2 regions of the Phyllobacterium sp. SB3 genome follow, and region 2 is predicted to be linked to the other one. Evidence: predicted binding sites of a transcription regulator. Region 2 holds the regulator's gene; the other holds the start of a gene.
The links. The regulator PhoB, encoded in region 2, activates phosphate uptake and scavenging genes when phosphate is short. The targets are predictions, from matches to a motif close to TGTCATNNANCTGTCAT.

Region 1: ABKW30_RS02745 (DUF2794 domain-containing protein) is a predicted target of PhoB. The motif match lies at 1,974-1,990, and genes of this name have one in related genera.

Annotation. Positions count from the first base shown of each region.
Region 1 is NZ_JBDYKI010000001.1:542,214-545,635, reverse strand. Features, by position in the region: gene ABKW30_RS02755 (Bax inhibitor-1/YccA family protein) at 93-869, shown strand; gene ABKW30_RS02750 (N-acetyltransferase family protein) at 1,027-1,572, shown strand; gene ABKW30_RS02745 (DUF2794 domain-containing protein) at 1,576-1,947, opposite strand; gene ABKW30_RS02740 (DUF1223 domain-containing protein) at 2,334-3,104, opposite strand; gene acnA (aconitate hydratase AcnA) at 3,294-3,422, opposite strand, start outside.
Region 2 is NZ_JBDYKI010000001.1:251,996-255,417, reverse strand. Features, by position in the region: gene pstB (phosphate ABC transporter ATP-binding protein PstB) at 4-825, shown strand; gene phoU (phosphate signaling complex protein PhoU) at 847-1,575, shown strand; gene phoB (phosphate regulon transcriptional regulator PhoB) at 1,592-2,278, shown strand; gene ABKW30_RS01265 (LTA synthase family protein) at 2,564-3,422, shown strand, end outside.

The DNA.
Region 1 (3,422 bases), 290 kb from region 2:
ACCATAATTCTTGTCAAGGCATGCTGGGGTCCCGCCAGCGGAGCCTGGGGATAGTCCCCGACACCCGACGGGACGAAGCAATGAGGAAAACCATGGCTGACTATCGCAACATCCAGGCCCAGAATTCGGCCGGAGTGCGTGTGGACGCGGGGATCGATCAAGGTCTGCGCAGCTACATGCTGAAGGTCTACAATCTTATGGCGATCGGTCTCGCAGTGACCGGTCTTGCTGCTCTCGCAATCGTATATATGACAACAACCAATGATGCGTCGCTTGCGGCTGCAACATTGCCCAACGGCAAGATGCTGACCAGCTTCGGTGTTACGTTCTACGTGTCGCCATTGAAGTGGGTAGTAATGCTTGCCCCGCTGGCTGCAGTGTTCTTCCTGAGCTTCCGCATTAATTCGATGAGCGTTGCTGCCGCCCAGACGACTTTCTGGGTTTATGCCGCACTTGTCGGTGCATCGCTCTCGTCAATCTTCCTGGTTTATACATCCGGAAGCATTGTACAGACGTTCTTCATCACTGCGGCATCGTTCGGTGCGCTTTCGCTCTATGGCTACACGACCAAGCGTGACCTTTCCGGTTTCGGCTCGTTCCTGTTCATGGGCGTCATCGGTATCCTGCTCGCTTCGGTGGTCAATATCTTCCTTCAGTCGAGCGCGCTTCAGTTCGCTATCTCTGCAATCGGTGTGCTGGTATTTGCAGGCCTAACCGCCTACGACACACAGCAGATCAAGGAAATGTATTATGAGGGCGATGATTCGGACTCCTATGGCCGCAAGGCAATCATGGGTGCGCTGCGTCTCTATCTCGACTTCGTCAACATGTTCATGTTCCTGCTGCAGTTCCTGGGCAACCGCGAATAGTTTTTACGCAGGACCAATAATGAAAAGGGCAGCCCAGGCTGCCCTTTTTTATGCGTTGCATAAGGATTGCTGATCGAGAATCTATCACCAAGCCCTTTAATTCTGCATCGAACGGGTGCATGAAAGTTGTCAGAAACTTACCCTTCAAGCGAAATCCATGTCTGACATCAATATCCGTTCCGCACAGCCAGCCGATCTGCCAACCATCACCGAAATCTATCGAGATGCAGTTCTGCATGGCACAGCTACTTACGAGATTGATCCGCCCGATCTCAAGGAAATGACGAACCGGTTTCACTTGCTTACTTCGGATGGCTTTCCATACGTCGTGGCGGAGCAGAACGGCGAGGTTATTGGCTACGCCTATGCCAGTTATTTCCGAGCACGTCCTGCCTATTGGTGGATGGTTGAGGACTCGATCTATATTACGCCAGCAGCCAAGGGCAAGGGATTGGGGAAAGTTCTGATCCAACGGCTTATTGATGATTGCACTGCTTTGGGATTCCGTCAGTTCATAGCTGTCATTGGCGATGGCCATGAGGGATCGGCTTCGGTGCGTCTGCACAGCAAGGCGGGCTTCCGGCATTGCGGCAAGATAGAAGCTTCCGGTTTCAAGCATGGCCGATGGCTGGACACGGTTCTCATGCAGCTTGATATGAATGGGGGAGCAGCAACGCTGCCGGGCAAGCCGCCACTTAAGTAGTAATTAGCTTCGAACGATGCTCAAGGTCTTGTCGAAGACGCGCAAGACCCTGTCCAATTCATGACCACGCTTGAGGATAAGTCCGCTTGCTGCAATCACGCTGTAGACGCCCTGCTTTCGTGATAATTTCGGGTTCTTTTCGATGCGGAACATCGGGACTTCGCTGGTTCGCCGGAAAACCGAAAAAATTGCCCTGTCGGAAAGATGGTCGATGGCGTAGTCGCGCCATTCACCGGCGGAAACCATGAACCCGTAAACCCGCAAAATCTGGTTTAACTCGCGCCGGTCAAAGGTAACAGGCAGGTCATTGTTTCGAACGAGGGGGATGAGTTTCGCCTGACGCTGCGAATCTTCGCCACCTGCATTGCTGTCCATCAATCAACCACCTTTGAATCTGTCGTGTGACACCTGGATGACAATAAAGTGGCCCCATCCGGACAATTTTACAAGCTTGCAGTTTTCTCGCAGCACAGATTTTATAAAAACGCCGGTGTAATTTCATCGTCTCACGAACAAATACGAGATGAAGTGAATGGTGATGGCTCATCACATTCTCGCCATCTTCTGTACGCATTGCCGCCGGATTTCAAACTGAACATCGCCCCGTGTTGCCAGAGACGGTTTCATCAGGGCAGTCCGATTACCCAAGCCCCCCGCCCAAGCGGATTGTTCAGGTAAGACCAACAGTTCTCATCTATTGGCAACATGCCCCAATAGCTCAGGCCGGATTTATCCGGCCTGTTTTTGTTTAGTGCAGGGTGTTATTTCGCTGCCATGATTGAAGCGCCGATAATCGGCCCCGGCTTGCCGTCGCCCAGCATTTCCTGCAATAAAACAGCGCAACCGGAAGCTTTCTTGCTGGCAAGCTCGCTGATTGGAATTTCGATCTTTTGTGCGTTTCCGTCCCACATGCCGATGGTTTCCATGGCCCGAACGCTGTTGGCATAACTCACCATCCGTCCGACATTTTCACCCCCGGGAATAGAGACGATGCTCTCCCGGTTGAAATAGGCAAGGACCACGCGAACCGGATTGGTAGTCACAGGGCCAGATCCGATATCGATGAGGAGCCGGTTTTTTGCAGCTTTTTCAATTGAGACCGGCACTGTCAGGCCAGAAGGCGTGTCGCGCATATCCGCAATGCGCCGGCGGATTTTTGTCTCGTCCTGTCCGTTCACATGTTCGCGGCCATTGATAATGACCTGCGGTGTGTAAACGCCGTTCAGGCTGAGGGCCTTACGATACTCGTTCTGACGCTCGGTATTTTCCGGCAAGGCAAGATTATCTGTCCAACCGCGATAATCCCAATAGTCGACATGAAATGCCAGTGCCACGACCTTCCCTTCGGTTGCCAATTCTTTAAGGACGGCATCGGCAGGCGGACATGATCCGCATCCCTGCGACGTATAAAGTTCGACGACACCTTCCGGTTTCGTTCCCGCATCCTCGGCGCAGACTGGCAACACATAGACGATCGCTGCCACTAGAGGCACGCCGATAGCCAGAAGTCTTGAAGTGGTGCGCGAGAGCAAGGTTGCGAGCTTTCTTCCCGAAAATTTCTAAATCTTATGTGCCAGATTGGTTGCCAGAAGATTGATAGGAGTCCGTTCGCTCAAGAGGAAGTCACTTTGAGGTGAATTCAATCACGAATGCTACATCCTTACAGGATTGAGGGCCGCCAGTTGCCCGGCGGCCCTCAATCCTAACAAAATTCCGCTAAATCAGGCAGCGAGATCGCGCAGAACGTACTGCAGGATGCCGCCATTCTTCAGGTATTCCAGTTCATCGATGGTGTCGATGCGACAGATCAAAGGAACCTGCTTCACCTGACCATCGGCAAACGTCACCGT
Region 2 (3,422 bases):
ATCATGAATCTAATGACCGAACGAAATCTCGAAAAAGCGGTGAATGACAAGATGAACGCGCAAACCAATGCGATCAAGATGCGAGGCAACGACGTCACCGTCCATTATGGTGACAAGCAGGCCTTGTTCGGCGTCAGTCTGGATATACCGGAAAAGATGGTAACGGCATTGATCGGGCCTTCGGGCTGCGGCAAGTCCACTTTCCTGCGCACACTCAATCGCATGAACGATACGATTGAAGGTTGCAAGATGGGCGGACTTATCACGCTCGATGACGAAGACATCCACAATCCGAAAATCGATGTTGTCGAACTGCGTGCCCGCGTCGGCATGGTTTTTCAGAAACCCAATCCATTTCCGAAGTCCATCTACGAGAATGTGGCCTATGGACCACGCATCCATGGTCTTGCCCGTACCCGGCAGGATATGGAGGAAATCGTTGAAAAAAGCCTGCAACGCGCCGGTCTTTTCGCTGAGGTCAAGGATCGTCTGCATGAACCTGGCACCGGCCTTTCGGGCGGTCAGCAGCAGCGCCTTTGCATCGCACGGGCCATTGCGGTCAGCCCTGAAGTCATCCTCATGGATGAGCCATGTTCGGCGCTTGATCCGATTGCTACGGCAAAAGTCGAAGAGTTGATCGATGAATTGCGCCAGAACTATACGATTGTCATCGTCACACACTCGATGCAGCAGGCTGCTCGTGTGTCGCAACGTACTGCAATGTTCCACCTCGGAAATATTGTCGAAGTCGGCGACACGGAAATGATGTTTACGAGCCCTACCGAAAAGCGCACGCAAGACTACATTACCGGACGTTTCGGTTGATCACGGGAAGAGGCTTAGGCAATGACTGAAACAGCACAACACACCGTCCGCTCCTATGACGATGAACTGAAGTTCCTCACGCACAAGATTGCAGAGATGGGCGGGCATGCGGAGCGCATGGTCGAACAGGCCGTGTCCGCCATGGTAAATTCTGACAATGCCCTTGCCCAGCGCGTTATTTCGGATGACCTGATCCTCGATGCCGGTCAGCGCGAGATTGACGAAAAGGCCATCACGATCATCGGCAAGCGCCAGCCAATGGCAATCGATCTGCGCGAAGTCATCGGCACCATCCGCATCTCGTCCGATCTCGAACGTATCGGCGATCTCGGCAAAAACATCGCCAAGCGCGTTGTTGCGGTCAATGACACGCGGCAGACGCTCTCTGTCTATCGTGGCTTGCAGACAATTGCAGAGCTTGCGCTGACACAGCTCAAGGATGTGCTGGACGCCTATGCAACGCGTTCTGTGGCACAGGTCAACATCGTCCGCGAGCGCGACGATGAGATCGATGCGCTTTACACATCGCTTTTCCGCGAACTCCTGACTTACATGATGGAAGATCCGCGCAACATATCGGCCTGCACGCATCTGCTGTTCTGCGCCAAGAATATCGAGCGTATCGGTGACCATGCCACCAATATTGCCGAGACGGTTTACTACATTGTCACGGGAACCCAGCTTCCAGCGGAACGTCCGAAGGAAGACCAGTCCCATACCGTTATTTTAGACGAGCCAGTCACGCCATAATTGCCGGAAGCAGATCATGCCTATAGCTCCCAGAATCACAGTCGTTGAAGACGAAGACGCCCTCAGTGTACTCCTCCGGTATAATCTGGAGGCTGAAGGCTATATTGTCGAAACCATCAGCCGTGGTGACGAAGCCGAAATAGCCTTGCGCGAAAAAGTACCGGATCTGCTGATCCTCGATTGGATGCTCCCGGGTCTTTCGGGTATTGAACTTTGCCGCCGCCTGCGTGCGCGCCGCGAGACGGAAATCCTGCCGATCATCATGCTGACGGCACGCGGGGAAGAAAGCGAGCGTGTGCGCGGACTTTCAACCGGTGCGGACGACTACATGGTCAAGCCGTTCTCCACGCCGGAATTGCTGGCACGTATCAAATCCATGCTGCGACGGGTCAATCCCAGCCTGCTTTCACACGTATTGAGCTTTGGCGATCTGAAGCTTGACCGCGAGCAGCATCGGGTTTTCCGCAAGGAACGCGAATTGAAGCTCGGTCCAACCGAGTTCCGCCTGCTGGAATTCCTCATGCAATCGCCGGGCCGGGTGTTCTCGCGCGGTCAATTACTGGACAATGTCTGGGGCGCGGACATTTATGTCGATGACCGCACGGTTGACGTGCATGTGGGCCGTCTGCGCAAGGCAATCAATATCGGCCGCTCGCTTGATCCCATCCGTACAGTGCGCGGTGCAGGCTATTCTTTCGGATAGCGACCGGCTTTCCGTATAAACTTCTTTGTTTCAGACATTCCGGCCCGGGCCGTTCCTCACAAGAACGACCCGGGCCACATTGTATTCATGTTCTTTTTAAACTCCGGAGACTTGCCATTCCGGTCGCGGCACAAAAGCTCGCCAGCCATCACAATCCATGACTCTGTATCAAGACAAATTTATCGGCATTAACGATTTTGTCACTGGTCGGGGAACGGAACGCTGATATATGACGTTTATGTGACGGTTTTGTGAATGCCGTTCTCGTGTAGCGTGGAGATGTTTTTGGCTGGGCAGATCGAGCAAGTGGAACTTGAAACGAATGTCTGGTCCGGTGCAGAAGCGGTGGTCAGGCCATCGCGGCTGGCAGGTTTTTTCCGCCACGCGGGCTATCTGACGGCCGTATTTGCCATCTCCACAATGCTTGTTCTTGCCATCGAACTGGTGTTTCGGGGCTCAATCTCAGACTCGATTCTCTTCTTTCAGCAGCTTTATCGTCCGGCATGGACCACAGTTGGTCTCTATGTCCTGATTATTCTTACATTGGATGCCATTTTCGGCCGGGCCCATAACGGCCTGCTGATTGTTGCGCCGCTTGCCCTGTTTTTTACATGGGTAGGGCGGCAGAAAGCTCTTTATCTTGGCGATCCGCTCTATCCGGCGGATTTTTTGTATTCGCGCCAGATATTTGACCTGATGCCGCTGCTGGTTCGCGAGCGGCCATGGACGGCGGTTGCGCTGCTGCTGGCCGGAGTTACAGCTGCCACCGGACTAGTAATGGCGTGGCGGTTCTGGCGCAAACGGGGGACACGCCTTAGCAGTAAGGGCCGGCTTTGGCGGTTGGCACTTGCGGTGCCTGCGCTGGCATTCTTTGTCTCGATCATGGACTACAACACATTCTCATGGGCGCGGGACCGGCTGCATGTTCAACCGATCATGTGGGACCAGAAAGAGAACTACGCGCATAATGGTTTCACCATGGCTTTTGCGCTCAACCTGCCGATGGCGGATGTTTCTGCGCCAGCGGGATATTCGGCAGAGGCGATCAGCTCGATACCTTCGGTTCCGGCACTGTTCGAATCCACGGGCAAACCCGATATCATCATGGTGATGAGCGAATCTTTCTGGGACCCAACCCGGCTTC